DNA from 3 places in the Bacillus cereus group sp. BfR-BA-01383 genome. Region 3 is predicted to be linked to each of the others. Evidence: riboswitches for the same ligand, from Rfam matches in the RefSeq annotation. Region 3 holds a riboswitch; each other region holds the start of a gene.

Region 1 (11,178 bases), on a different contig from region 3:
CAGCGGGAGCCGCAGTAGGTCTTGGGGCAATATGGAAGTTTCCATATGTTGCAGGTAATGGCGGGGGAGGCGCATTCTTCCTTGTATTCTTACTATTAACTGTATTTATTGGTATGCCTCTTCTTATAGCTGAATTTGTTATCGGACGTAGTACCCAAAAAGAGGCGGTTACAGCTTATAAAGTATTAGTACCAAATAGCAAGTTATATCCTTGGATTGGTCGTATGGGGGTTGTTACTTGTTTTAGTGTACTATCTTTTTATAGTGTTGTAGGTGGATGGATTTTACTTTATTTATACTATAGTGTCACAGGTAGTTTCTGGAACGGAGTAGTCGATTATGGACAATTGTTTGCTGAAACAATTTCAAATCCAGTAAATGCGATTGGAGCGCAATTCATCTTTATGCTTTGTACCATTTTTGTTGTTAGTAAAGGTGTGGAAAAAGGAATAGAAAAAGCAAGTAAGTATATGATGCCGCTATTATTCATTTTATTTATTGCTATCATTATTCGTGCTTTAACACTTGATGGTGCTATGGCTGGGGTAGAGTTCTTCTTAAAACCAGATTTTTCAAAGCTTACAGCAGATACGATTTTATATGCGATGGGACAATCCTTCTTCTCACTAACGGTAGGTGCCTCGGTAATGGTAACGTATAGTTCGTATTTAAAGAAAGAAGAGCATTTAGCGAAATCAGCAACATCTATTGTAAGTTTAACTGTGTTTATTACAGTACTTGCAGGATTAGCGATTTTCCCAGCGATTTTCGCATTAGGAGTTAAACCGACAGAAGGACCAGGGCTACTGTTTATCATTCTTCCTGCTGTCTTTGCGAAAATTCCATTTGGACAATTTTTCTTCATTATGTTTTTAGTGTTATTTTTCTTTGCGACTTTAACATCTGCGATTTCAATGCTTGAAATTGTAGTAGCATCTGTTGCGAAAGATAATGAGAAGAAGCGTCCGTCAGCTTCGTTATTAATTGGTATTCTTATTTTTGCAGTTGGAATTCCATCAGCGTTATCGTTTGGAATTATGAGTGATGTGAAAATATTTGGTAAGACATTCTTTGATTTCGTCGATTTTTCGGTAAGTAATGTATTAATGCCGTTAGGAGTACTAGCTATTTCGCTATTTGTACCAAATAAAATGAGTAAAGAGCTATTAATGAAAGAATTAGAAGTTACGGAAACGAAAGGGAAAACATTATTTAACATTTGGTTCTTCTTACTTCGTTATGTTATTCCGATAACTGTAATTATCGTATTTTTAAATGCGATAGGCGTATTTAAAATGTTTGCATAATAAAAAGACGGAGAAATCTCCGTCTTTTTATTATGTTGTAGAAGTATTTAATAAGCGATTATATGCTTTATAAGCTGTGACAACTGCGATAAATGATCCAATTAAAAATAACGCTGAGCCACCGAATGTGAATAACCGGCCGATGTATGTTTCTCTAGCTTCTTCTATTTCTTCTTGTAATTGTGTATTCATATTTATCACCCCGCAAAATATAGGCATTTAGTTATAGTTTATGTAAAATGCCTACAAAGTGTGAAATGGCAGTAAAAAACTCGGTATGCACCGAGTTTTTTTATAATCCAATATAAGGAGATGGATCGACAGCGTTTGTCTTACCGACATTCCATTCACCAAGGTGAAGCTCGAAGTGTAAATGTTGTCCATAAGACTGACCAGTATTCCCCATAAATCCAAGTTGATCGCCTTGTTTTACAGTTTGTCCATTCGATACAGAACGGCTATTCATATGAGCATATACTGTCGTATATGTTTTTCCATTTATACGGTGTGATAAATACACAACGTTTCCGTAACTAGATGATAATTCTGAGCGAATAACAACGCCATCTGCAGCGGCGATAATGGGAACCGTTCCTGACGCAGCAATATCGATTCCTTTATGGTTATCTAAAGAACGTGTACCAAATCCTGAAGTTTTCGATCCGGCTGCTGGTTTAATAAATCCACCTATATTCGTATCGTGTGGTGTTGGAGCAGCTTGAGCAGGTGTAGCAGCTTGTTTGCGTGCTTCTTCTGCCTTACGAGCTGCTTCAGCTTTCCGAGCATCTTCTGCACGTTTTTCTTCTTCAATTGCTTTTTGAACAGCTTGACGCTGATTTTCTAAAATACCTTTTGACTCTTCTAATCCTTCAATCTCTGAATCTACTTTTGCTACTTTTGTATGTAGATCGCTAATAAAAGTTTGTTGCTGCTGTTGGTTATTTTGTAATTCTTGCTGTTTTTGTACTAATTTTTGCTCAGATTCTTTCAGTTGTTGCTCTTTTTTCTCAACAGCTTCTTTTTCTGTCGTTACAGCATCTTGATCAGTTGTTTGTTTTTTCACAATATCTGTATCGTTGTTTAATATTAAACTTACGGAGTACATATTATCAACAAGATCAGCAATGTTTGTAGAAGTTGTTAATACCTCTGTAATCATATTTGTACGAGGTTTTTCTTGCATAGATTGTAACCGTTGTTTAATAATTTCCTGACGCGTATCTATGTTTGTTTGTAATTGCTCTATATGTTTCTTTTTGTCAGCAATTACTTGTTGTGTTTTGGTAATTTCTTTTTTGGTATCATTTAATTCAGCTTCGTTTTTATTAATAGAAGTAGTTAATTCGTCGATTTTCTTTTGTAATTCTTGAATTTCTTTTTCTATTTGTTCTTTCTCAGCTGATTTATTTTGTAAGTCATTTTGTTTGCCATCTAATTCTGATTGTATATTAGATAATTTATCTTGATTTGTTTCAGCGTATACAGGTGAAAGTAATGGAGAAACAAAAATCGTTCCTGCTGCTAAAACACTAAATGCTGCAAATCTCTTTTTCATTGTTGTCTGGCTCCTTTCCCTATGAATGTTATATATCATAAGAAGAAGGGTGTCTATCGTTGTAATCATAATGTAAAGAAAATTTTATAAAATTGCTAAGTTTTGTCGGAATTTAGTATTTTTTCGTATTGTTCGTCATAAAATTAAAATGCTTGAATGTATAAAAAAGGTGTAGATTTCTATTTGTTTTTTTAGAAAAACATGGAAAATGATGGAGTTTTTGGAGGGGGAAACATCACTTTAAAAACCTATAAATCACTAGTGAGGAATCGATCTCATGTGAGGTTTTCTGACATGAGGTTTGTTTTTGTCAAGAAAATTATTTGCGTTCGGGCAAAGTTATTTTGTTGTCAGATTTTAATTTTTGATTTATGATTTTTAACAGGGACAAAATGTAGTGAATTGTCGAATAATATGTAATACTCTTAATTTCTTAGTTTTATAGATATAGATAGAATGAGAGATAGATAGAGTGACACATCGAGGGGGGTTACAACAAGTATGAAAAGAATAGGACTTGCATGGCAAATTTTAATAGGACTTGTGCTTGGTATTGCAGTTGGTGCGATTTTCTTTGACAATCCAGCAGTTGCGAAGTACTTACAACCAATTGGTGATATTTTCATCCGATTAATTAAAATGATCGTTGTACCGATTGTTGTAGCAAGTATTGTTGTTGGGGTTGCTGGTGTTGGTGATATTAAAAAGTTAGGTCGATTAGGCGGAAAAACAATTCTTTACTTCGAGATTATTACAACGATTGCGATTGTTGTTGGTCTATTGGTAGCGAATATTTTCCAGCCAGGAACCGGCGTCGATATGGATAAATTAACAAAAACGGATATTTCTAAATATGCAGAAACAACAGAGCAAGTACAAAGTCATTCGTTTGCGGATACATTTGTAAATATTGTTCCTACGAACATTATGAAATCATTAGCTGAAGGTGATATGCTTGCTATTATCTTCTTCTCTGTACTATTTGGTTTAGGTGTAGCAGCGATTGGTGAGCGTGGTAAACCAGTTCTGCAATTTTTCCAAGGTGTAGCAGACGCCATGTTTTACGTTACGAACCAAGTTATGAAATTTGCACCATTTGGTGTATTCGCATTAATTGGTGTTACAGTTTCTACATTTGGCCTTTCTTCATTAATTCCATTAGGGAAATTACTCATTGTAGTATACGGAGCAATGATCTTCTTCGTTGTGGTCGTGTTAGGACTTACAGCGAAAATATTTGGAATTAACATTTTCCAATTCTTTAAGATTTTAAAAGACGAGCTGATCTTAGCGTATTCTACAGCAAGTTCAGAAACAGTTTTACCGAAAATCATGGAGAAAATGGAAAAATTCGGTTGCCCGAAAGCAATTACATCTTTCGTTATTCCGACAGGTTATTCATTTAACTTAGATGGATCAACTTTATATCAAGCAATTGCAGCAATTTTCTTAGCGCAAATGTACGGTATTGATTTGTCCATTACGGAACAGATTACATTATTACTTGTATTAATGGTTACATCAAAAGGTATCGCGGGTGTACCGGGCGTATCATTCGTTGTACTATTAGCGACACTTGGTACAGTAGGTATCCCAGCTGAAGGTTTAGCATTCATCGCTGGTATTGACCGTATTTTAGATATGGCTCGTACAGCGGTTAACGTTGTAGGTAACTCTTTAGCAGCTGTAGTTATGTCTAAGTGGGAAGGTCAATATGACGCTGAAAAAGGACAAGCTTATTTAAAAGAGATATCTGAAAAGGGTCAAGCGGCTTAATTATAATATGAACAAGCTCTCACATAATATGTGGGGGCTTTTCTATATATAGAAGAGGAGCGGACGTAATGAAACGTAAATATGGTGACGGTTCTTCGTGGAAGCGACTAATAGAGAAGAATTATATAGTCAAGCAAGTTGAAGCAGGTATGTTAGGGGTATTGGATATAAAAAAAGTGAGAGAGCCTAGTTATAAAGAATACAATGGTAAAGAACTTTGTATTGCAGATGATGGGTATACATGGATGCAATATTTTATAACGGGGAAGAACTTTGCGATAACAGCTATGCTAGATGATAGAAAAAAATTAGTGCAATATTATATTGACGTAACGAAACAATATGAAATAGACGAACGAGGTTTACCTTATTTTGATGATTTATATTTAGATGTAGTAGTGTTACCAAACGGTGAAATATATATATTGGATGAAGATGAGTTAGAGGATGCATATAAGATGGGTGATGTTACAAAGGAAGAATATGAATTAGCTTGGCATACAACAAAATGGATAATAGCGGCAATAAAAAAGAGAGAATTTTATTGGATTTCAATTTTAGAGAAAGAAATTGAAAAGTTGAAATGATTGCTGTATTCGTGTTTTTGTATAATTACCAAAAAAATCTATACAAAAAATAATTGACTTTTTTTTTGTAAGCAAGTAAAGTTAGGGAAGAAATTATTATTAAAAAATAAATACGAAACCTTCTTATAAAGAGAGGCGGAGGGACTGGCCCTACGATGCCTCGGCAGCGGACTCGATTTCAGAGTGCTGTGCCAAATCCAGCAAGCATGTGCTTGAAAGATGAGAAGAGTGTTTCTTATAGATGTATAAGACCTCTTCTCGTTGGAAGAGGTCTTTTGTTATTCATTAGAAAAAAGGTTGAAACTAGGGAGAGATGGTACTTTGAAAGAAACGAGAGGAAATGGTTTAGCTTTATTACCGCTTGGAATATTTTTGGCACTATTTATTGGTTCTGGAATTATTACAGGTGATTTCTATAAATTGCCGATACTTGTAGCGATTTCAATTGCTGTAGGAATCGCTTTAGCGATGAATCGTAAAGAAAGCTTTAATGTGAAAGTAGAACGATTTGCTAAAGGGGCAGGAAACCCTGATATTATGATTATGGTTCTGATTTTTGTACTCGCAGGGGCGTTCTCTGAAACAGCAAAAGGGATGGGCGGAGTCGATTCAACTGTTAACTTAGCGTTATCTATTTTGCCGCAAGGATTTATCGTTGCTGGGATTTTTATTATCGGGGCGTTTATTTCATTAGCGATGGGAACTTCAATGGGAACAATTGCGGCGTTAGCACCGATTGCTGTAGGTATTAGTGGGCAAACTGATATCTCAATTGCATTAACAATGGCGACGGTTGTTGGCGGAGCGATGTTTGGTGATAATCTATCGTTTATTTCTGACACAACAATTGCAGCGGTTCGTTCACAAGGAACGGAAATGAAAGATAAATTTAAAACGAACTTTTTAATTGTATTACCAGCGGCTATTATTACAATTGTACTATTAGTAATACTTACTATAGGAAGTGACACAGAAATTAAAGCCCATACATTCGATTGGATAAAGATTTTACCGTATGCAGGAGTACTTATTACAGCACTGCTTGGTTGGAATGTACTCATTGTATTAACTGGTGGAACTGTATTATCTGGTGTAATCGGTCTTATAGATGGAAGTTATACGTTAGAGAGTTTCTTTAAAAGTGTAACGACTGGAATGGGCGGTATGATGGAGTTGGTGCTACTTGCTATTTTAATTGGTGGTATGGTTGAATTGATCCAATATAATGGCGGTATTCAATATTTAATGAATCTTTTAACGCGTAATATTCGTTCGAAAAAGGGAGCGGAGTTTGGTATTGCCGGATTAGTGAGCATGACGAATATGTGTACAGCAAACAATACAATTTCGATCATTTTTACAGGTCCACTTGCGAAAAATATTGCGGATCAATATGAAATTGATCCCCGTAAATCAGCGAGTGTATTAGATCTTTTCTCATGTTGTGTGCAAGGGTTAATCCCGTATGGTGCTCAAATGTTAACTGCGGCAGGATTTGCAGCGTTATCTCCGATTGAATTGTTGCCATATGCATTTTATCCAATTTTAGTTGGAGTATGTGGAATCATTTCTATATTAATTGGTTTCCCGAGGTTTTCTAAAGTAGGAGAAAAGAAAGAGTATCATAAAATAGCATAATTAAATTGAATTTTATTAGTAGTAACAGAAGCCAAGCCGTACAGAGAACATTCTCTGTACGGCTTTTTATGTGCGATAAAAGAGTAAATCACCTGTGTTTTTACAAAAGGCTGAATTCAACTCAGTCTTAAGTCTGAGGCGAAAACGGTTCTTAAGCTCGTTATGGAAAAATGAAAAAATAGTTAAGATAAGAGTATCAAATCGAAGGGAGGCGAGCACAAGATGAAACAATTTCTAGCGTTTATCGCGGCCGGTATTTTGGCTTTAATTGCTCTTGGTAGTCTTGCTGGTATTGTAGGATTCGCAATTGGAGCAGGAGTTGTGTACTGGAGCTATAAATCATTTGTGCGAGCTAAATCATTCTTTGGAAAGTTAGCTTGGGGTATTGTTGGTTTAATCGGTTTGTCCATTGCACTTTCTCATTCCCCAGCATTAATCGGTATCGCAGCACTAGTAGTTTTATACTACGGATACCGTGAGTGGAAAAAAGAAAAAAATGTAGTTGTTGATTCTGCTCCAGAAAGTTCTAAACCATATAGCAACTTTGAAGATGAGTGGAACAAGTTAATGAAAAACTAATATAAAATAAATCAAATTATAAAGTAGAAGAGAGGAAGATTATAATGAAACAATCTTTATTCGGACGTGTACGCGATGCAATTTTAGCTGATTTTCATAATGTGTTAGATGAGAAAGAAAGAAAAAATCCAATTGCTATGTTAAACCAATATTTACGCGATAGTGAGCGTGAAATAACAAAAATTGAGAAGTTAATTCAGCGTCATAAAACATTAAAATCTAACTTCGCTCGTGAGCTTGAGCAAGCACGTTATTTCGTTAATAAAAGATCAAAGCAAGCTATCATCGCACAAGAAGCAGGCGAACTACAATTGCATGAACGTGCATTAGAAGAAGTAGCGTATTATGAAGGGCAAGTAACTCGCTTAGAAGAAATGTATGCTGGTGTTGTAGAGCAAATTGATGAGTTAGAGCGTCGTCTTTCAGAAATGAAAAATAAATTAAAAGAAATGAACGCAAAGCGTATGGAATTAATGGCACGTGAAAATATGGCGCATGCAAACCGTCGTATGAATACTGCTATGCATAAAATGGATGAAAATAATCCGTTCTTACGATTCGAAGAAATTGAAGATCATATTCGTGATTTAGAGCTTCGTATAAATGAAGAGCATGAGCGTGATACATTTGATATGAAAATTGCAAAACTAGAGCGTGAGATGAAAGAGAAAAATGAAGTATCGTTAACGAAAGAGTTAACAAAATAATTGTAGTATATAATAAAACAGGCGTATGATATAGTGATAGAAGAAAAGGTGTTGGAAAGCAATGCCTTTTCTTCTATGTATATGTAATTAGAAGGGGGGAGCTGAAATGAAGAAGCAATTTTCAAAAACACAATTAATGGGGATGCTCCTCATCATATTTGGATTCGGTCTTTTTCTTGATATGGTACTTGGACATTTTGAACCAGGTGGTCTAATTTTTGCATTTATTATGATTATGTTTGGTAGGCATTATCGGAAGAAGAATCGTTATGTAAGGGGAAATGTATTTTTATTTGTTGGTGGTATAGTATTTTTATTCTTCTTATTTTCATCAGCAGCCTTTGTACTCGTAGTATTTGCTTGTCTAGCTTTAATTGGTTATCAACTTATTCAGCAAGGGCATCAGCAAAAAACGATGAAAGTTGAAATTAAAGAAAAAGGATATATAGATGAAGAGAAGCAAATATATCGTACAGAACCATATTTAAAAAATATGTTTGTAGGTAATGTCCGGATGATGGATCATATTTATGAACTTGAGGATATAAATGTTCAATATGGTACTTGTGATGTTGAAATTGATTTAACGAATGCGATGATTCCAGAAGGAGAAACCGTAATTGTTATCCGAGGTGTTGTTGGTAATATTCGGTTATATGTTCCGTATGATTTGGAACTGTCTTTAAATCACTCTGTTATTGTTGGGCGGGTGCTTCTGCCAGGACACGAAGAAACAGGATTTAACCGTAATGTTACGTTTAGAACAGAACAGTATAAAGAAGCTCCTCGCCGTATAAAAATTATTTCTTCGCTTGTCGTAGGCGATACGGAAGTGAGGAAAGTATAATGAAAAAACAAAAGAATATTTCCTGGATGTATATTCGTTATTCCATGTTGTCCTCTGTGAGTATCGCACTTATTTGTATAATTGTATATGTATGGAAAAGCGAGCAACAAGTTTATGATTTATTATGGAAAGAATCCATTGCTTCTGTTCCAATTGGCTTGTTTATTATGAGTACTAGTCTTCTTATCGGAGGAATTGTAGGGTATGCAATCGGTTATTATATAGAGCAGCGTATACAAGGGTTAAATACGTTTCTATTTGAAGTAGAGCGAGGAAATTTTCCAAGTGATGTTTCGTTTACTGCGGATGATGAATTTCATGAAGTGGAACGAAAAGTAATCAGCCTTGCTCGTCGATTAGAGGAGCAAGCTGGGCTATTTCAAAAAGTAACGAATGAACGAGCTCATTGGAATGAAGAGATGAGACAAGAAGCGATTTCTCAAGAAAGGCATCGATTAGCAAGGGAACTGCATGATTCAGTAAGTCAGCAGCTTTTTGCAATGTCGATGATGATGTCAGCTATTAATGAACAAGTAGCTGAAATTCCAGACACGACGAAAAAACAGTTACAGCTTGTTGAGAATATGGTTGTAAATGCACAATCAGAAATGAGAGCACTACTTCTTCATTTACGTCCTGTACAATTGGAAGGTAAAAAACTGACAGAAGGTATAGAAGAATTATTAACGGAACTATCGAGAAAACAACATATGAAAATTGAATGGCTAATTGAGCCAATTGAATTAAAAAAAGGTGTAGAAGATCATTTATTCCGTATTGTACAAGAAGCGCTATCAAATACGTTACGACATGCGAAGGCAAAGAAAACGGAAGTGCGTCTTCGTAAAATTGATCAATATGCGATTTTAAAAATTATAGATGATGGCGTTGGATTTGAAGTAGGAGTTAATAAGGCGGGTTCATATGGCTTACGATCCATGCAAGAGCGTGTTCATGAGATTGGTGGGACACTAAAAGTGCTTAGTTTTCCAAATAAAGGAACGCAAATTGAAGTGAAAGTACCGACTATGATTGAGAGAGGGGGAGAAGTATGATCAAAGTATTACTTGTTGATGATCATGAAATGGTTCGCATGGGTGTATCGGCGTATTTATCGACACAGCCAGATATTGAAGTAGTGGGAGAAGCTGAAAATGGAAGAAAAGGTTCAGAATTAGCACTGCAATTAAGACCGGATATTATTTTAATGGACCTTGTTATGGATGAAATGGATGGGGTTGAAGCAACGAGGGCTATTATTCAAGAGTGGCCAGAAGCAAAAGTTGTTGTTGTAACGAGTTTTTTAGATGATGAAACCTTGTATCCTGTTATTGAAGCTGGAGCGACAAGTTATTTATTAAAAACATCAAGAGCAAGTGATATTGCGGACGCTGTGCGAGCTACGTATGATGGCGAGACAGTATTAGAGCCTAAAGTTACTGGTAAAATGATGTCTCGTATGCGCCAAAAGAAGGAACAACCTTTGCATGAAGAGTTAACAGAAAGAGAGTATGAAATTTTGTTATTAATTGCAGAGGGGAAAAGCAATCAAGAAGTTGCAGATGAACTATTTATCGCTCTTAAAACAGTGAAAACACATGTAAGTAATATATTAAATAAGTTAAATGTGAGTGATCGAACGCAGGCAGTCATTTATGCCTTTAGACATCAATTGACGAAATGATAAAGGGCTTTGGCTATTACTATTGCCAAAGCTTTTTATTGACGATTAATAATGTAAGCGATATCACCTAGGTGTTAACAGTACATACAATATTTGGAATGGATAAATCGAAAAAATTAGGGGATTACGTGAACGCATTACAAGCGCTTTGTGAGCAATATAATGTTGAAACAGATCGAATTGCTATTGTTGAAGCGACAGAAGAATACTATTTATTTTTAGTAAAGCAAGAAGAGTGCTATGATGTCGTCAAAGTAGAAACAGTAGATACAAATATTGATTATTATACGAAAGCGTATAAAATAAGCAGTTTTAATCATAGTGCTTATCAAATGTAAAAAAACTCCCAAAAGGGAGTTTTTTATGATACTTTTTCTTCATGAGAGTCAGTTATTAGTGGGACTTTTTTTGCACCGCTTAGCTTAGCTATAGTAAAGCCGATAAGAGCTCCGGCTAATGCTGGCACTAGCCAGCCGATTCCTTCATTATACAATGGAA
Region 2 (11,562 bases), on a different contig from region 3:
AGGAATTTTTTCATCCACCTCATCAAACCGAATGCTATCCAGCCATACACAACCTTCTCCTGATAATAAAACACCAAATGCAATACCAAGCGCCTCTTCTTTTATATCTAGTACAACCGAGTACGATTGCCAGTTATTCGTATTTTTTATTGGACGATTTTGCATGTTATCCATAGCAATAGGCTCAGTATCTTTTCCGTCTACTCGCATCCACAATCCTGCCCAGTCTTTTACATTCTCGCTCTTAACAAATGCTGTTAAACGTAATCTCTTACCTATGTATTTATCCGCTCGGAACATTTGCATTAATGTTGAAAATCCTCCATGCGTAACGTTCTCTTTTGCCTTTATATATGCGGATACTTTTCCTTGGTGGACAACCTCATAATCTAAACCCATCTCATATTCAGCAGGATGACTTCCACTTAATACCCACCCTTTCGGTATACCTTTTTGCATCGAAACACCCTCTCTTTCTATATAAAATGATTGGAAATATTCCCGATATTTCTTTGGCGGGAATTGAAACATTCTTTTAAAAGCCCTCGTAAATGCCTCTTGTGAGGAAAAACCATATTGCACTGCAATATCAATAACCGCTCTTTCAGTCGACACTAAAGCCTGTGCAGCATAAGTTAATCTTCTCTTTCGAATATAATCCGTTACACTCATCCCGATATAACTTTGAAAAATACGATGAAAATGGTACATCGATACTGCACTGTGGAATGCCACTCTTTCTGTTGTGAGCTCTTCATGTAAATGATTCTCTATATATTCGATTGCTTTTTTTATCATCTCTTTATATTCTTCATGCATTTCAGTACCTCCTCACAACTTCAATTTACCATATACATACAAATCGTTTTTGATTTAAATTGCGGATTAACCCTTGAAGGTATAAGAAAATATTTTATTTTCAACACATACATAATTACATGTTTTTAGGAAAAACTTGTATAGAACAAATTTACATAAGGAGGAATTTAAAATGAGAATTTTACTATCAGCTTTATTAGCTCTCATGCTAGTACCTGCATTAACAGGATGTAAAGCTCCTGCAAAAGAAGATACAACTTCTAATAAAAAGACAACTGAAGAAGCAAAAAATGAGGCTCCTGCTGATTTAAAACTAAACTTCAATAAATTCGATTTAAAGGCAGACTATCAGGATACGAAGAAAGACTACGAAGCTGATTATAAAAATGTAGCAGCTGATAAGAAAATGGAAGCAAAAATTGAAGATCATAAAGCAGATGTAAAATTAACAGGAGATGAGGCTATTACAAAATTAAGCCCACTTCTACAAGAATTAAAATTTGATAAAGACACACCTGACCAAGAAGTAATCGATCAAGTAGTAAACGTGTTCAAACTTGATAAAGACTACCAAAAATTCGATTTAGAAGTTGTCTTCTCTGATGGAATGAAAAAAGAATATAAAAGAGAAATAAAATAAAGAAGTAGGCGGCTGCCTACTTCTTTATTTTTTTGTATTGTAATTTCTTGGTTATACTTCCATTCTTTTAACGTGAACGGTCCGTTCGTAATTAACTCTTTTGAATCTGTTTTTAATTTATTATTATCATCAATTGATTTTTTAGATAATGGAATAAATAATGAACTTGCTAATTTTTGTTTATAAGAAGAAACAATAACCTTGCATGCGCAAGATTATTGTTTCGCTTCTGTTTGAAAGCGTTTATAGTATGTCGATGCTGTTGCAAAATTAATTTCTATATCACGAATCAACGATGAATCTTCTTCTTTAGCTAACTTCTGTAATTTTTTCATCGCTTGTTCTGATTCATCTAGGAAGCCAACATACATCTCATGTTCTTGCTCTTTCGACTTCGGAACACGAATTTCTTTACGTATATTATCAATATCTTCTAACATGCTCGTTGTTACCTTTTGCACATCTTCTTTATATGTAGCATTCGTTATTTCCTTACCACCCTTTTCTTTTGCCACTTCAAATAACTGCAGTGCTTTATTAATTTCTTTATTCATTTTCATATCGTATTTTTCATGTACTGCACGGTATGCTTCCACCTCTTCGGTTTGCTCAGTGGATTGCTCTACCTTTTCTGGTGGTTTTTTCGTATCTTTATTTCCATTACATCCTGCTAGAAGGATCATACTTCCCATTACAGCAATACCTAAAACCTTCTTCATCTCTAATTCTCCTTTTATCTACAGCTACTACTCATTATGGTTTCTTTTATCTCCACTTGTTATTATACCGATAATATCCTACTTTTTACACTTAAGACGATTTGGTAATATGTATACCAACATTTTTGTCACAGTATCGTCACTTTATACAAATAACTTTTGCATCGCTTCACTCTATCAACTTACAAATATGTATAAGTGATTTCAAAGAAACAAAAAAGAGCTGATTCAAATATTCTCTTTGAATCAGCTCTTTTTTGTTAAGCCTCTAAATTTTGTTTTTGTTTTAGTTCAAACTGCTTCTCGCTTCTTTTTGCCATGAATAAATAACATAGCACAGCACCCACTTCACAAAGAGCTATCACAACACCCATCGGTAATGCTGTATTACTTCCTCCAATACCTACTAACGGTGCAACAAGTGCTCCTGAAATAAACTGTAATAAACCTAGTAAAGCTGAAGCTGTTCCTGCTGCTTGTTTTTGATTTCTCATTGCTAACGAGAACCCAGTTGTGGATACAACACCGACACTTGATACAACAAGGAATAACGAGCATAAAACACCAATTAACCCTATTCCAAGTGCGATTGTCAGTAGTAAAGATAGACCACCAACAGCCGCAATAATGATGCCAGAAACAAATAATGTCTTCTCACTAACTTTTCCTGCTAAACGACCAGTAACTTGGCTGGCAATAATAATACCGATACCGTTAATCGCAAAGAATAAACTAAACTGCTGTGGTGATGCCCCGTATATATTTTGCAACACAAATGGTGAACCAGAGATGTACGCAAACATTGCCGCTGTTACTAATCCTTGTGACAATGCATATCCCATAAATAAACGATCTTTCAGAAGTTTCCCGTACGTCGCTAATGTTCCTGATAAACCACCAGTCTCTCTTTCTTCCGGAGGCAATGTTTCACGTAATACGAACGTAGCTGATATTAACATGAATACACTAATTGCTCCAAGAACAATGAAAACACCGCGCCATGTTGTGAACTGTAACAATTGTCCCCCAATAATCGGTGCCAAAATAGGTGCTGCTCCGTTTACTAACATGAGGAGCGAGAAAAATTTCGTCATTTCAGAACCTGAGTACATGTCACGTACCATTGCACGAGATATAACGATCCCAGCAGATCCTGAAGCACCTTGTAAGAAACGTAAAAATACTAAAGTCCAAATAGATGGCGCAACAGCACAAAGTAAAGAAGAAGCAACATAAATAATAAGAGCAATAATAAGAGGTTTTCGCCTTCCGTAAATATCACTAATTGAACCGACAAATAATTGTCCTACTGATAGCCCAAGTAAACAAGCTGTCAATGTAAGCTGTGCAAGGGATGCACTCGTTTGTAAATCATCCGTTAATTTCGGTAAAGAAGGCAAATACATATCAATAGATAATGGCCCAATCGCCGTAAGTGTCCCTAACACAAGAATCATCCATAACCTGCTTGCCTTTACAGGCTTATATATTTCGTGATTAACTCCATTCACTTTTTCTATTCACCCTTTCCTACACATACATCAAATCGTAACAATTATAGTTACAACATAAACATACGTCAAGTGTAGTGCATTTTCCTGTTTCATTCCGTAAAAAAAGCGATAGAAATTCTATCGCTTTACTTTTTCAAGTTGCTATTTTTAAATTTAGATACTGAAGACATAGCCTCTCCTGTATCTAAATATGTGATTTGAATTTGATCTCCTACCTCTGTAAACATAGCATACGGGAATTTTTTCGCAGGTATCATAAATACTTTTTGTTCATTCTCTAACAGTACGTACACGATCGTATTTTCACCTGATTTTTCTTTATATACACGTTGCACAATACCTTCTTTTTGCGCCTCTTTACCATTTGAAGTCGGTCTAAATGAATCTCCACTTCCACTCAGCGCATTTTTATAATTCTCAAGTGCTTCCTTTTGTGTCGAACCTGTTGCAAATATTTTCGCATTAGAAGCATATATAACAGTATGGGCACGCACTAATCCCCCGTCATCAATAACAGGTACAATCCAAGAAGGCTTACCATACACGTTATAAATAACTGGCATCGTTCCATGCCACTTCTCTCTCTTAAAGGAATTATCCACTACTTCTGTAGCAGCCGAACCATCCATAATTCCTTTTACTTCTTTTCCATTATAGTAATATAACTTTCCTGTCCGTGCATCAATGAGTGAGTAACCTAACGCAGAGTCTACTCCTTCTTTCGGAGAGGTGAAATCAGTAAAGTAATATAGAGTTCCATCCTTACCGAATATTGGTGTAACTCCTTCCTTCGTCCCCCACTCAGTCGGAATCTTCATATCAGTTTGTGAGAATTTCGTATTCCAAAATCCGTGAATATATTTACCGAAGTACGTATTTAACGTCGATGCTGTCTCATGATTTAATACGCCATCAACAAATTTAGGTGCCTTTCCTTTATCATATCTTTTTACTTCACCTGTTTGTGCATCTACTACAACAACGCCTTCTACTTCAAATCCAGATCTTCCTGAAATAAACTCACCGTACGTCATTGTATAATACGGTTTTCCTTTATCATCAACTTCAAATTTAGGTTTCCCTTTAAAGATTAGATCTGGTTCTGCTTTTCGAACGACACGTTCTAATTTATTACCGAAAAACATGCTTGGTACATATTTCATTTTATAACCGAGATGCAGTTTCGCTTCCGCATCAGGGTTCGTACCTGACATCGTTACATAACCTGGAATTGTTTCAGCTTTACGTGCTTTAAAAAAGCCTGAAACTTCAATCGGTGCTACATATAAAGCTTCACCGTTTACCATTTGTGGTGTTAATTCACCTAGTTCAAAATAAGCTACTTTTGGGATATCTCCAAATACCTTTTTCATTTTATTTTCTGCTGTTTTAGGCGGCACTGTAAACGGCTGATCATTTTCAGTAAATGGCTCTGAAATATCTTTCTCTACCTTAACAACAGAATCATATTTCTTTTGCGTGATTACTATATCATGCAAATAACCAAAATAACCGTAACTTGCAAGTAAAACAAACATTAAAAGTCCTTTTAATGTACCTTCTAATTTCCCTACCTTATCCTGTGAAAATAAAACAAGCCCAATTAAAATTGCTACTGCAACAGAATAATGAGTAAGAATTGAATCTACTCGATCATCAATTAGCCAAAGATATTCATAGATTGCAATACCAATCCAAAATAAAATAGGAATAACTAAAATAGATGATTTCTTACCCTTTACAATTCTCTCATCTCCTTTCTTATCCACCGTTCGAAGTTTCCTACCGCTTCTTGTCCATGGAATCAAAAACAAAGTGAGAATAGCTAAAACTAAAAATTTCATCAAAGGCAATGTCCCCTTTTCGTTTATTTTCCCTTTCAGTATAACAAATAAAGGGTATTCAGGTAAAAATGGGAATGATCACACTTTTTTACTACTTAATACAACTCCGCTCACTACATATAAGATTGATGCAATATAAAAAATCGTACCAATTGTAAAGAAATCTACTAAATACCCCGTTGCAATAATTGCTACTGCTCCTCCAATCGATGTCCACACATGGTATTTTCCAATCTCATATCCTGCCTTTTCCTGCATCACCTTTCGTGCTAAAGACGTTTTCTCAGTGTTACGCTGCACAGCGCCTAAAATTCCCATTACAATTTGAAGAATGTATACATGCCAAACTTCTGTGGCAATCGGAAAACACAGCATTAATATCGCCATGGACCAAGCATATATTATTAATAATGTTCTATCTCCTACTCTATCAGACATCTTTCCTACTAGCGGATATACAAGTGCTGAAGTTAAAGCAAATAAGCCATATGCCCAACCAAACTGTGAAAAACTATTTCCAACATTCCGGAGCAATAGAATGTAAAAAGGAAATACCATACTTCCAGCCATCATAATGATACTTTGTGACGCTACAAATCTTCTATATGTCATTTCTTATACTCCCTATAAAATAAATTCACAAATCTCTCTTCTGGATCTACTTCCTTCTTCTTCTGAAGAAATTCTTCTATACGAGGATATGCCCTCCTTAACTGCTCTTTCGTTGGATAAGAATAATATGGCAAATAGTAACTACCGTTATATTTTAAAGTAACATCGATCATCTTCCGAGTGATACCTTCTGTTTTCTTTATCTCATCTTCAGAGCGCCCTTGATTAATTAAAAGAACTAACGCAAACATATCATCTTTCGCATAGGATAAAACTGCATTTTCATTCCTTTCCACGTAACGAATCGTAATATTGAGCAAGTTCAGTTCTTCTTCGTTTAACGCGTTACGTAAATCATCTATGTATTCCGTAAAAGAATCGATGGGCACAAAGTATTCTTGTAACACTTCTGTCAGGTTCGGATTTTCATATTCCATAAAGGCACTATCTGACCTCATAACATTATTTCGCGTCTCAAACTGTCCGTCTGTACGTTCAAAATAACTTCTTTGTATATCCCAAAATGTATTCTTTCCCCAATCACTATAACGTGATAACCCAAGCAAAAATTTCGGTGCTGCTATAATATTTTCTTCTTTTAATTCACTGTACTCTTCCCTTATATTTTGATTTTGCGCTAATGTATAATCCGTCACATACATTTCTCTTAAAAATGAATTTGGAGCGACCGAAATACGTGCTAAATGCATACGAACATTTTCATCTTTTCTTACCTTCTCTTTGAAATACGTCGTATATTCTTTATAATCTAGCATTTTCGTATGCATTTCATATAATTCATCATCTGTTAACTTCAGCGTCACATCTAAAATGACACCAAATAGCCCATAACCGCCGATGACATAGGGAAATAAATCAGCATTCTCTTCTCTACTTACATTACGTACACTGCCATCTGCCATTAATAGTCGAAATGATTCGACTGTGTCAATCAATGCTTCATGACGAATATCACGTCCATGTACATTTACACTTAATGAACCACCAACAGTAAAAATATTTTGAGACTGCATTACCTGAACCGCAAGGCCATATGGATTTATTTTCTTTTGAATATCATTCCATGTAACACCGCTTTGTACCCTAATCCTCTTTTTCTCTGGATCAAACTCTAATATTTCGTTATATCCTTTCATATCAAGCATCGTACCGTTCGGATAATACGTCTGTCCGCCTTGGCTATGTTGCATACCTGCAATGGAAATTTTCTCTCCTGAAACTTTTGCATCTTGCACTAATTTTATTAACGAGTGCTCATCCGTAGCACTTTCAACACGTTTTATTTTTGTCGGAAGCAATTTACCTACATCACTCATAATAGGATGATCGAGTTGTTTTTTATACGTATGTATAGACGCTGTTAACAACACCGTATACGCTATAATGACAACTACTATCTTTCTTTTTTTCAAATGACACTCTCCTCTTCTAACGTTCTTCCTCTTCATATTGTACCTATTTTCCTAAGAAGAAAGTACTAACAAAAAAGAGAGAGCTCACTTATTTCAGGTCCCTCCCTCATCAAGACTATCACTTTGCTGCTGGCAATTGTATGGGCTCAAACTTTATTCCTCTCATAACAACATGTTTCAAGAAACACTTAAATATGATGTAAAGAAAAACAACTAATTTCAGGAGGTCATTATGAAAGCTATTATTTGCACAAAGTATGGACCACCTAATGTTCTCCAGCTTCAAAATATAGAAAAGCCTAAACCTAAAAAGAATGAAGTATTAGTTAAAATTCACGCAACCAGTGTAACGACTGGAGATTGTAGAATACGTGGCTTTAATAGCCCCCTCTTATTTTGGGTTCCTATGCGGATCATATTAGGTTTCAGAAAACCGAGAAAACCTATACTCGGCGTAGAATTATCCGGGGAAATCGAAGAAATAGGAACAGATGTAACTCAATTTAAAAAAGGAGACCCAATTTTTGCATTAACAGAACTAAACCTTGGTGGTTATGCCGAATACACATGCGTGCATGAAAGTGGATTAATAGCATTAAAACCTACCAATGTGACGTATGAAGAAGCTGCAGTTATTCCTTTTGGCGGAACTTCAGCATTGCACTTCCTGAGAAAGGGCCTTATAAAAAAGGGGCAACAAGTGCTGATATACGGTGCCTCTGGATCAGTAGGAACGGCTGCCGTACAACTTGCTAAATATTTCGGAGCGACCGTTACAGCTGTTTGTAGTAATTCAAATTTTGAACTAGTGCAATCTTTAGGGGCTGATAAAGTAATTGATTATACGAAAGAAGATTTTACAAAGCGAGATGAACGCTACGATATTATATTTGATGCAGTTGGAAAAATTAAAAAATCCCTTTGCCAAAAAGTATTAACGCCTACTAGCAAATATGTATCTGTTAATGGAATGATGGCAAAAGTAAGTAAAGAGGATATGATTCTACTAAAAAAATTAACTGAAACAGAAGATCTAAAGCCGGTTATTGATAGAACTTACCGTTTAGAAGAAATTCCCGAAGCCCATATATATATAGAAAAAGGGCATAAAAAAGGGAACGTTTCTATTACCTTAAAATAAAATATTTTCAGAAAATATCATTGACAATTCTTTTTGTAAGATTTACTATTAGTACCATATTTAAAAACTACATACACATACTCTTATCAAGAGTGGCGGAGGGACTGGCCCTATGATGCCCGGCAACCGAGCTTATAACGTATAAGCTAAGGTGCTAATTCCTGCAGAACGATTTTCGTTTTGGAAGATAAGAGAGGAACCTATTTCGTCTATTCGGCACCTCTCTTATTTTGGAGAGGTGCTTTTTATTTTGGAACGTATATTAAGGGGGAATTATAGATGAAAAAGGTATTATTAAGTATTGTAAGTGGAGCTGTATTATTGTTAGGTGCATGTGGTGCTAATTCTGATAAAGAGGTAAAAGCATTAGATGAGAAAAAGATTACCGTTGGTGTAACAGGTGGGCCGCATGAACAAATTTTTGAAAAGGTGAAAGAAGTTGCAGCAAAAGATGGGCTCGAAATTGATGTAAAAGTATTTAATGATTATGTAGCACCGAACGTATCTTTAGATGAAAAAAGCCTTGATGTAAATAGCTATCAAACTAAATCTTATTTAGACGTATTTAAAGCCGAACGAAACATGAAATTAACTGAAGTATTTTCAACAGTAACATTCCCTATGGGCGTATATTCTAAAGACATAAAAGATGTAAAAGACTTAAAAGAGGGTGATGCAATTGCTGTCCCAAATGACCCAACAAATGAACTTCGAGCTTTAAAGCTATTTGAAAAAGCAGGAGTTTTAAAGGTTGATCCAAAGGCTACAGAAAAAGCGACTGCAAAAGATGTAATTGAAAATCCAAAAAACTTAAAGATTGTTGAATTAGAGGCCGCTCAATTACCAACACAGCTAAGTGAAGTAAAAGCAGCTGCAATTAACACGAACTTCGCATTAGGTGCAAAATTAAGTCCAGCGAAAGACTCTATTTTCCGAGAAGGAAAAGATTCACCATATGTGAACTGGGTTGTTGTTCGTACAGAAAATAAAGATGATGCTGTCGTAAACAAATTAAAGAAAGCTTATCAATCTAAAGAAGTAAAAGAATTTATTGAGAAAAAATTTGATGGTTCTGTTTTACCGTCTTGGTAGGAGCTGACGATAATGATTGAATTAAAAAATATTTCCAAAGTATTTTCAACAAAAAAAGGGTATGTCGAAGCTCTTAAATCAACTTCTCTTAAAGTGGCAAAGGGCGAAGTATTTGGAATCATCGGATATAGCGGCGCTGGTAAAAGTACATTAATTCGCTGTGTAAATTTATTAGAAAAACCAACGACAGGAACTATCATTGTAAACAATCAAGACTTAACAACACTATCGACAAAAGAACTAGCAAAAGCGCGACAAAAAATCGGAATGATTTTTCAAGGGTTCAATTTACTTAAAACTGTTACCGTCTATGAAAATATTGCATTACCTTTACGCCTTGCTGGCATTCCAAAAGCAGAAATTGAAAAAAGGGTAGAAAAGTATTTACGCATTGTCGATCTTTTTAACCGTAAAGATGCATATCCAAGTGAACTTTCTGGCGGTCAAAAACAGCGTGTTGCCATTGCACGTGCACTATCACATGAACCTGAAGTTTTATTAAGCGATGAAGCAACAAGCGCTTTAGACCCAGAAACAACCGATTCTATTCTTGACTTACTATTAAAGATCAACGAAGAAATTGGAATTACGATTTTACTCATTACACATGAAATGAATGTCATCCAGCGTATATGTGACCGCGTTGCCGTTATGGAACAAGGGGCTATAGTCGAAAGCGGGACTGTGAAAGATATTTTCACAAACCCGCAACATGTAACGACGAAGAAATTTGTAAATAGCGCATTTGCAGCGAAAATCCCAGAAGAAGTACAAAAAGAACTGCAAACTACTGGTGAAATTGTAACACTTTCTTTTATAGGAAATTCTTCAGGAGAACCAGCATTAGCTGTCGCTACAAAACGTTTCCAAGTATATCCGAATATTTTATCTGGTAATATTACACAGTTAAAACATGAGGCATATGGGAAACTTGTCGTTCATATGCAAGGGGAAGAAAACGAAGTACACCGTGCTTTATCATTTTTACAAGAGCAAGGTATCATCATAGAAGGAGGTAGAACGGATTATGGGAAACAAGTCCTTTTTGGATGAATGGGGTAACGTCATATGGGAAGCAACAATTCAAACATTTCAAATGACATCTATTTCACTAATTATCTCTATCCTTATCGCATTACCTCTTGGTGTCACACTTGTTTTAACGAGACCTGGTGGACAGCACGAAAATAAAATTGTCTATCCTATTCTTAATACAGTTATCAATGTCATTCGCTCTCTTCCATTTATCATTCTATTATTTTTCATCTTGCCTTTTACAAAATTTCTAATGGGAACATCCATTGGTGTGCAAGGTGTTATCGTACCACTTGTCGTATTCACAGCCCCTTACATTGCACGTTTAATGGAAACGGCTTTATTAGAAGTGGATCGCGGCGTCATTGAAGCCTATCAAGCAATGGGCGTTTCTACTATTAAAATCATTTGGCACGTCATGGTTAAAGAAGCCCGTCCATCTCTTGTACTTGGATTAACAATCGCAACCATTGGCCTAATCGGTGCAACAGCAATGGCTGGTCTTGTAGGTGCTGGCGGGCTAGGAGACTTAGCATATCGCTTCGGACATTTACGCTACGAACCGGAAGTAATGTATGCAACCGTCTTTATTTTAATTGTTCTCGTTCAAGGGTTGCAGTCTTTAGGGAATGGTGTTGCACGAAGATTGAAGAAAGATTAAAAAGAAGGCATCTCACCAGTGCAGTGACCCCTGTCAAGTAGACAGGATTTAA
Region 3 (6,745 bases):
GTGGAAGTCTTACTGCCCACAAATAGCTAGATAAATTACGACAACCACCTTTAATATCTGAATTTTCTATACATTAAAGGTTTTCACCTAAACAACCTCGAATATTGTAATAAACATACATAAGGAGGTTGATCTATTTTGTTTCGTTCATTTACAAATGGTTGCGTCGCCTTAGTGCAACGCTTCTTGCCAGAACCGTTTATTTTATCATGTTTATTAACTGTTTTCGTTATCTTCTTCGGCATGTTTGCAACTCACCAAACACCGGTCGAGATGATCAATCATTGGGGGAATGGAATTTGGGGACTTCTCGCCTTTTCTATGCAAATGGCTCTTGTACTCGTGACAGGATCTGCATTGGCAAACGCCCCTCTTATTAAAAAAGGATTAACGAAAGCAGCAAAACTACCGAAAACGAATGGCCAAGGTATTATTGCCATTTCAATTGTAAGTTTACTAGGCGCATACATAAACTGGGGCTTTGGAATTGTTGTATCTGTTTTATATGCAAAAGAAGTGGCAAGGCAGCTTGAAGGATTAGATTATAGACTAGCAATTGCTTCTTCTTACTCTGGATTTCTCATTTGGCATGCAGGGCTTTCTGCTTCTATCCCTCTTACGTTAGCAACAGGCGGCGAAACATTAATTAAAACGACAGCTGGAAGTATTAAAGAAGCGATTCCAATAACAGAAACGTTATTCTCACCATACGCTCTCGTTCCAGTTATTATCTTTTTAGTTACGATGCCTCTCATAAATAAGGCAATGCATCCAGATGAAAAACATACGATTACGGTAGATCCTAGCGTGTTTCATGAAGAGGCTGCCGCTCAGGAAATAGAGAAAAATACGTTCGCTGAAAAGATGGAAAATAGCATCATTATTACACTTTGCGTTGGATTATTAGGTCTTATTTATATTTTTAACTACTTTTATACGAAAGGCTTTAACCTTACACTAGATATCGTTATTTTTATGTTATTGATTGCCGGTCTTATTTTCCACCGGACTCCGATTCAATACATTCTCGCTTTTTCAGATTCTACGAAAAGTGCTTCTGGCATTTTACTTCAGTTTCCGTTTTACGCAGGAATTATGGGTATGATGATTGGAGCAAATAGTGAAGGACTTTCACTTGGAGGAGCTATTTCTAATTTCTTTATTAGCATTTCAAACGAAACAACTTTCCCGCTCTTTACTTTTTTAAGTGCTGGTATTGTTAATATTTTCGTTCCATCTGGTGGTGGTCAATGGGCTGTGCAAGCACCAATTATGATTCCAGCTGGCGCTGAACTTGGTGTACCTGCTGCAAAAACAGCAATGGCAATTGCCTGGGGCGATGCTTGGACGAATTTAATTCAACCTTTCTGGGCATTACCAGCATTAGCGATAGCTGGCTTAGGCGCTCGTGATATTATGGGATTTTGCGTTATTAACTTACTATATGCAGGTTTTATCATTAGTCTATGCTTCTTATTTATTTAAACGAAAAGCTAGTTTTATACTAGCTTTTTTATATAATAAATCATTTATTTCCCATGCAATTTATAATCGTTTCCCACTCTATCTCCATAAGATTTAATGCCTCAAATGCAAAAAAATCTTCACATACTTTTTCAATCAGATGTGGATTTTCCCTCAAGAAATTCCACCGTAACGCTTTAGGAAGAAAATGTATTTCATATTCTTTACTTCCCCGTACTATCTCATCCACTTCTCTTTCACAAATCCCTCGTATTAAATAATCATTTCTTAATTGTATTTGAATTTGTTGAAACGTTTCGCTACATTTCTTCAATTGAAGTAAACACGTAATATACGTCCGAAAAAGTTCATTATCATACTGAGAACACTTTATAATACGATCAATTTCATTCATAATGTACGAGCCTTTTCTTTCATAGTTACAGTTTCCCCTTCTTTAACATCTTCTCTACAATTTGCACATTTTTCGAACTTTGCAACAAGCGATTTAATACTGTAAGTAACTCTTCTTTTTCTAAACCTTGCAGTTTCGCTTTAACCGTACTCTCACCAGCATTTTGAATATCATAAACAACCGCCGCCATATGCTTACAAAAATTCTCATACGGACACTCGCAGCTACTTTCTGTAAAATCTTCAAGATCAATAACCACTTCATAGTTTCCTGCATTTCCAGTAACAAAAGCAAATACTTTCTTGTCGTGTATTTCAACATCTTCTACATGCCCATCTTCGTAATATTCATATCCTCTATCAACAATATATTTCGGAATATACCTATGTAGTTCTTTTAATAAATATGCGTACATAACAGCACCTCCCTCTTCCTTTAATTCCCTTTTGACTTCCAAAACCCTGCATGTTATTCTAATAACTGTCAACTAGCGAGTCTATATGACAAAACAACTGACACCTATTCGGCGGAGGTGTCTCTTTTCATTTGCAGCCGATATGAAGTGCCTCTTTCAGGCACATTCAATTTTTGATACTACACACTCAACACCATTCCTTGTATCAGGCTGCTTTAGCAGTCTTTTACTCTACATACTTCAAAAAAAGAGAGCTTAGCTCCCTTTTCTCGCTTTATAAAATACCCCTTTTTCAGTATAGAGATATTCATCATCAGCTAAAGTAATTTTCCCATCCAGTTTCAGTTCGTCTAATAGTCTCGATAAATAAAATTGATGTAACATTTTTTTCGTGAATTTTCCTTCATGATGCGAAACGATATGTTCTTGAATATCTAACAATGATATCGGCTTATCTTGCTCTATCATATATTCATAAACTGTACTACGCAGTTTTACGTATTTTTCGAGTGTCACAGTACTTCGCAACCCCTTTCTTCTTATTAAATGTTTTTCGTAATCGGTTTTTTTGCAACAAAAAAACCTCTCCGATAAGAAGAAGTTACGTATATCTTCGTCTTATCTCCCAGAACAAAAATGTTCTGCTGGAATTAGCACCTGCATCGCGGTTGCTGGGTTTCATCGGGCCAGTCCCTCCACCTCTCTGGATAAGAAAATATTCACTTTAAAGTTAACTATACGTAATTTCGTTTTAATTGTCAAATAAATATAAAAAATATAACAAATTATATTTTTCTCCTTACTGTTCATACTATACATATATGAACATTCAAGGAGGATTATGAAATGCATGAAAATGCTCGCGGATATGTACAAGATTCTTTTCAATCATTACAAGAAGCAAAACATTGTTTAGAAGAAGCACTTCAGACCGTTGAAAAAGATTTTAATCGCGCTCGTATTGAACAATCCCTTTATGCTGTCGAACAAGCTATTCAACGCTGCGATTACACGGTTCACATTTTAGAACAAGATTGAAAAAACTTCCCGTCAATTGATGGGAAGTTTTTTCAAATGGCATACTTCATTATTATTTCCGTTATAATTAAAAAATATACAGAAAAATGCTCCCTACAATATGTAAGAAGCATGAAAGAGGCAAACGAATATGTAAGTCGCGACCCTACCTTATATGAGTATGCTTATCTATGTCATATTATGCTCATCTAATATGCCGTATTTCTTTTTAAATCTTGTAAGAATCGTAATCCAAGATGTACTAAATAGTAGTAGGAAAATAACATTCGATATCGCGTGACTAAGATCGAAATAAAAACTTGCAGCATAGTAAGCAATAACTGTTTCCCACGTTGCTTCCTGTATAAACCCAAGAAGACCCCAAAAATTCATAATCCAGCCAAATAGAAATCCAACGGCAAATCCATATATGAGTCGTCCCCATAGTTTTTTCATCAAAAATGTATTTCGGAGTAATCCTGCTATAAAGCCAATCATACCCCACGAAAACATTTGCCACGGCGTCCACGGACCTTGCCCTAAAAAGATGTTGGACACAATCGCCGCTGTTGCACCAATCATAAAACCAGTCTCACTCCCAAACACAATTGCTGAAACGATAATGACAAAAGAAGTTGGTTGTACACTTGGTAAAATAGAAAATGGTACCCTGCTTACTGCTGCAATTGCTGCTAACACGGCAACGAGAACAATTTCACGTGAAACAAATGCTTTCCTTTCAAATCGGACATAGAAAGGTAATATAATAACAGCTAATACAAACAAACTACTTACCATGTAATAACCGTCCATAATAAGTGTCGTAAAGAGTAATGTACCTATTAGTAGTGCAAAAATACATATTATGAAGGCAACATATCGTTTGGACACGCTTCGTACACATCCTCCCACGTTAATGCATATGGCAACTCGTTTCGAATGAATCGGTTAATAGATGTCGTATAAAAGAAATTACCGCTAAAAAACTCTTTCGGTGCATCATTCATAATAACTGTTCCATCAAATAACATCATGCATTGATCCACGTATTTCGCCGCAAATTCAATATCATGCGTTGCCATTACAATTGTTGTACCTTCTTTTTGCAACTTCTTAAATAGCTCTCCTACTCTCTCTTTCTTCCATGGATCCAATCCCTTTGTCGGTTCATCAAGTAATAATAACGTTGGCTTTGACAATAACGTTGTACATAACGCGAGTAATTGTTGCTCTCCCCCGCTACAATCATGCGGATGGCGTTCTTTAAGCGAATGTAACCAAAACTGTTTTAACATATCTTCTGCTATTTCTCTTCCTTGTTCTCCGTATAATTCACGTGCACGTTCATACACTTCATCCCACACTGTATCAAATGTAAAATGATAATACGGATGTTGCGACACATACCCGATCCTTTTAAATCGTTCTTTCGAATCAATTTTATGTATCACTTTACCATTCCATTTTACTTTCCCTCTTCTCGCTTTTTGTAATCCTGCTACAATCGTTAACAGTGTAGACTTACCCGTACCATTTTTCCCAACGAGAGCTACCCATTTCCCTCTTTCAATCGCAACTGTTAAATCTCGTAAAATAAGCGGACTATTTTTTTCATATTGAAAAGAAATATGGTCTGCACTTAAAATGACTTCTTGTTTTTCACGCTGTTCCACTCGCTGATTCGCATATGATATTGCTGAAAAATCATTCATTTTCATTTGCGCCTCTCGCACTGTAAACGGAATATCTCTCGCATTCCACTCTAAAAACAATCTTGGAATTTGCGGAATGAATGGACGGAAGTTTTCTACTTCCCACATTTTCGCTATAACCGTTTTAGGACTACCATCATACAGGATTCGGCCGTTATCCATACAAATAACACGTGTTGCGAGTGGTATAACTTCATCTAAACGATGTTCACTTAATATAATCGTAATTCCAAGCTCTTCATTAATACGCTTTAACAATCCTAAAAACTCTTTTGCAGCAATCGGATCTAACTGCGCTGTCGGTTCATCTAATAATAGTAGTTTCGGCTGCATAACTAATACCGCAGCTAAATTGACAAGTTGCTTTTGCCCACCAGATAACGTATGAACAGATTGGTGCAATAAATCTTGAAATCCTAAAAAACTAATAAGCTCTGCGATTCTTTTTTGAATAATATGTGATGGTAACCCGATATTTTCTAAAGAAAATGCTAATTCTTGAATCACTGTATCCATTACGAGTTGATTTTCTGGATTTTGAAATACCATGCCAATTTCTTGTGCAGATAATAAATCAGGTACTTCCTCTAATAAAACACCTTCATAAAACATCTCTCCCGAACGCGTACCAATTGGAAGTAACTCCTTTTTAAAATGTTTTAATAAAGTCGTCTTCCCAGAGCCCGATCCGCCCACAAGTGTAATGAACTCACCTTTTTGAACAGAAAGAGAAATATGCTGTAACGCTTTTTCGCTTTCATCAGCATATACAAATGATAAATTGTTTATTTCTGCATGCGCCACCATATCCATTCCGATACGATAAACTTAACTAAATCTATACAATTTAATCAAATTTATACAAGTTAGTGCTTCATCGTGTTCTCGCAGCCCCAAAGGGACGAGGGGTATAACACTCCACACGAGGCAGTATCGTTACCTCCTATTATCAAGCATTTATTTTACCCATCTTGATAAATTTATCGAAGCATTTACATCCCTATCGTGATGACTATTGCATGGAACACAACGCCACTCACGTATTTTTAAACTCCACTGTCCTTCTGGTTGAACTGAATGGTCGTATTTTACTCCGCAACATGAGCAAATCTTGCTTGAGGCGAACCATTTACCAGCTTTTACATACTCAATGCCATACTTCTCGCACTTATATGATAAACATTGAAAGAAGAAGTTTAATTTTTGAAATGAAAATGCTTTCGATAGTTTTTTGTTTTTTAACAGGTTTGAGATAGGTAAGTCTTCCACAACAATCCTCATTGGTTTGGTTTTCACCAATTTAGCTGTTGCTTGATGGATATGGTTATTTCGGATATTCTTAATTTTCCTAGATAACCGCAGGTGCTCAGTTTTAGCTTTTTCATATCCGGCAGATTGAATTTTCACACCTTTTTTAAATCTCCTAGACATATCTCTTTGTGCTGACTTTTTCCTTTTCAAAAGTTTTTTAACCTTAGCATCTTTGTTTATATTTCGTTCTTTCATACCATTAGAAGCTACAAACAGCTCTTTTAAACCAACATCCACACCAATCGACTCATTGGTTAGTTCTTGTGATTCAAAGTCTTCTTGGAACCCTACACTAATCCACCAGTGACGACCATCAAATGTAACTCTTGGGTTTGATGGTTTTTTGTTTCTTGGTAGTTGTTGGCTTGTTTTCACTTCTCCAATGGACTGAATATCAACTACTTTCTTTCC

The links. Region 3 has a riboswitch for S-adenosylmethionine ahead of MR065_RS14030 (hypothetical protein). Riboswitches for the same ligand answer to the same signal wherever they lie in the genome.
Region 1: another riboswitch for S-adenosylmethionine. It lies ahead of MR065_RS13590 (Na+/H+ antiporter NhaC family protein); the one in region 3 lies ahead of MR065_RS14030 (hypothetical protein).
Region 2: another riboswitch for S-adenosylmethionine. It lies ahead of MR065_RS26085 (MetQ/NlpA family ABC transporter substrate-binding protein); the one in region 3 lies ahead of MR065_RS14030 (hypothetical protein).

What each region holds. Positions count from the first base shown of each region.
Region 1 covers NZ_JAKUFP010000012.1:35,318-46,495, forward strand. Annotated here, with positions in the region: gene MR065_RS13565 (sodium-dependent transporter) at 1-1,307, shown strand, start outside; gene MR065_RS13570 (hypothetical protein) at 1,338-1,499, opposite strand; gene MR065_RS13575 (murein hydrolase activator EnvC family protein) at 1,600-2,862, opposite strand; gene gltP (glutamate/aspartate:proton symporter GltP) at 3,364-4,638, shown strand; gene MR065_RS13585 (ribonuclease FAU-1 family protein) at 4,707-5,225, shown strand; SAM riboswitch class I at 5,346-5,451, shown strand; gene MR065_RS13590 (Na+/H+ antiporter NhaC family protein) at 5,547-6,863, shown strand; gene MR065_RS13595 (lmo0954 family membrane protein) at 7,086-7,442, shown strand; gene MR065_RS13600 (PspA/IM30 family protein) at 7,487-8,149, shown strand; gene liaF (cell wall-active antibiotics response protein LiaF) at 8,256-8,996, shown strand; gene MR065_RS13610 (sensor histidine kinase) at 8,996-10,051, shown strand; gene MR065_RS13615 (response regulator) at 10,048-10,680, shown strand; gene MR065_RS13620 (DUF3992 domain-containing protein) at 10,779-11,018, shown strand; gene brnQ3 (branched-chain amino acid transport system II carrier protein BrnQ3) at 11,042-11,178, opposite strand, start outside.
Region 2 covers NZ_JAKUFP010000060.1:1,339-12,900, forward strand. Annotated here, with positions in the region: gene MR065_RS26040 (helix-turn-helix transcriptional regulator) at 1-819, opposite strand, end outside; gene MR065_RS26045 (YusW family protein) at 992-1,459, shown strand; partial or broken gene MR065_RS26050 (peptide ABC transporter substrate-binding protein) at 1,480-1,653, opposite strand; gene MR065_RS26055 (hypothetical protein) at 1,675-2,178, opposite strand; gene MR065_RS26060 (multidrug effflux MFS transporter) at 2,439-3,698, opposite strand; gene MR065_RS26065 (DUF3981 domain-containing protein) at 3,818-5,536, opposite strand; gene MR065_RS26070 (MFS transporter) at 5,615-6,148, opposite strand; gene MR065_RS26075 (FAD-binding oxidoreductase) at 6,145-7,581, opposite strand; gene MR065_RS26080 (NAD(P)-dependent alcohol dehydrogenase) at 7,814-8,722, shown strand; SAM riboswitch class I at 8,803-8,916, shown strand; gene MR065_RS26085 (MetQ/NlpA family ABC transporter substrate-binding protein) at 9,002-9,814, shown strand; gene MR065_RS26090 (methionine ABC transporter ATP-binding protein) at 9,827-10,867, shown strand; gene MR065_RS26095 (methionine ABC transporter permease) at 10,842-11,510, shown strand.
Region 3 covers NZ_JAKUFP010000013.1:77-6,821, reverse strand. Annotated here, with positions in the region: gene MR065_RS14045 (short-chain fatty acid transporter) at 139-1,485, shown strand; gene MR065_RS14040 (group-specific protein) at 1,526-1,879, opposite strand; gene MR065_RS14035 (SWIM zinc finger family protein) at 1,905-2,294, opposite strand; gene MR065_RS14030 (hypothetical protein) at 2,550-2,810, opposite strand; SAM riboswitch class I at 2,910-3,008, opposite strand; gene MR065_RS14025 (hypothetical protein) at 3,141-3,332, shown strand; gene MR065_RS14020 (ECF transporter S component) at 3,501-4,202, opposite strand; gene MR065_RS14015 (ABC transporter ATP-binding protein) at 4,175-5,836, opposite strand; partial or broken gene MR065_RS14010 (RNA-guided endonuclease InsQ/TnpB family protein) at 5,981-6,745, opposite strand, start outside.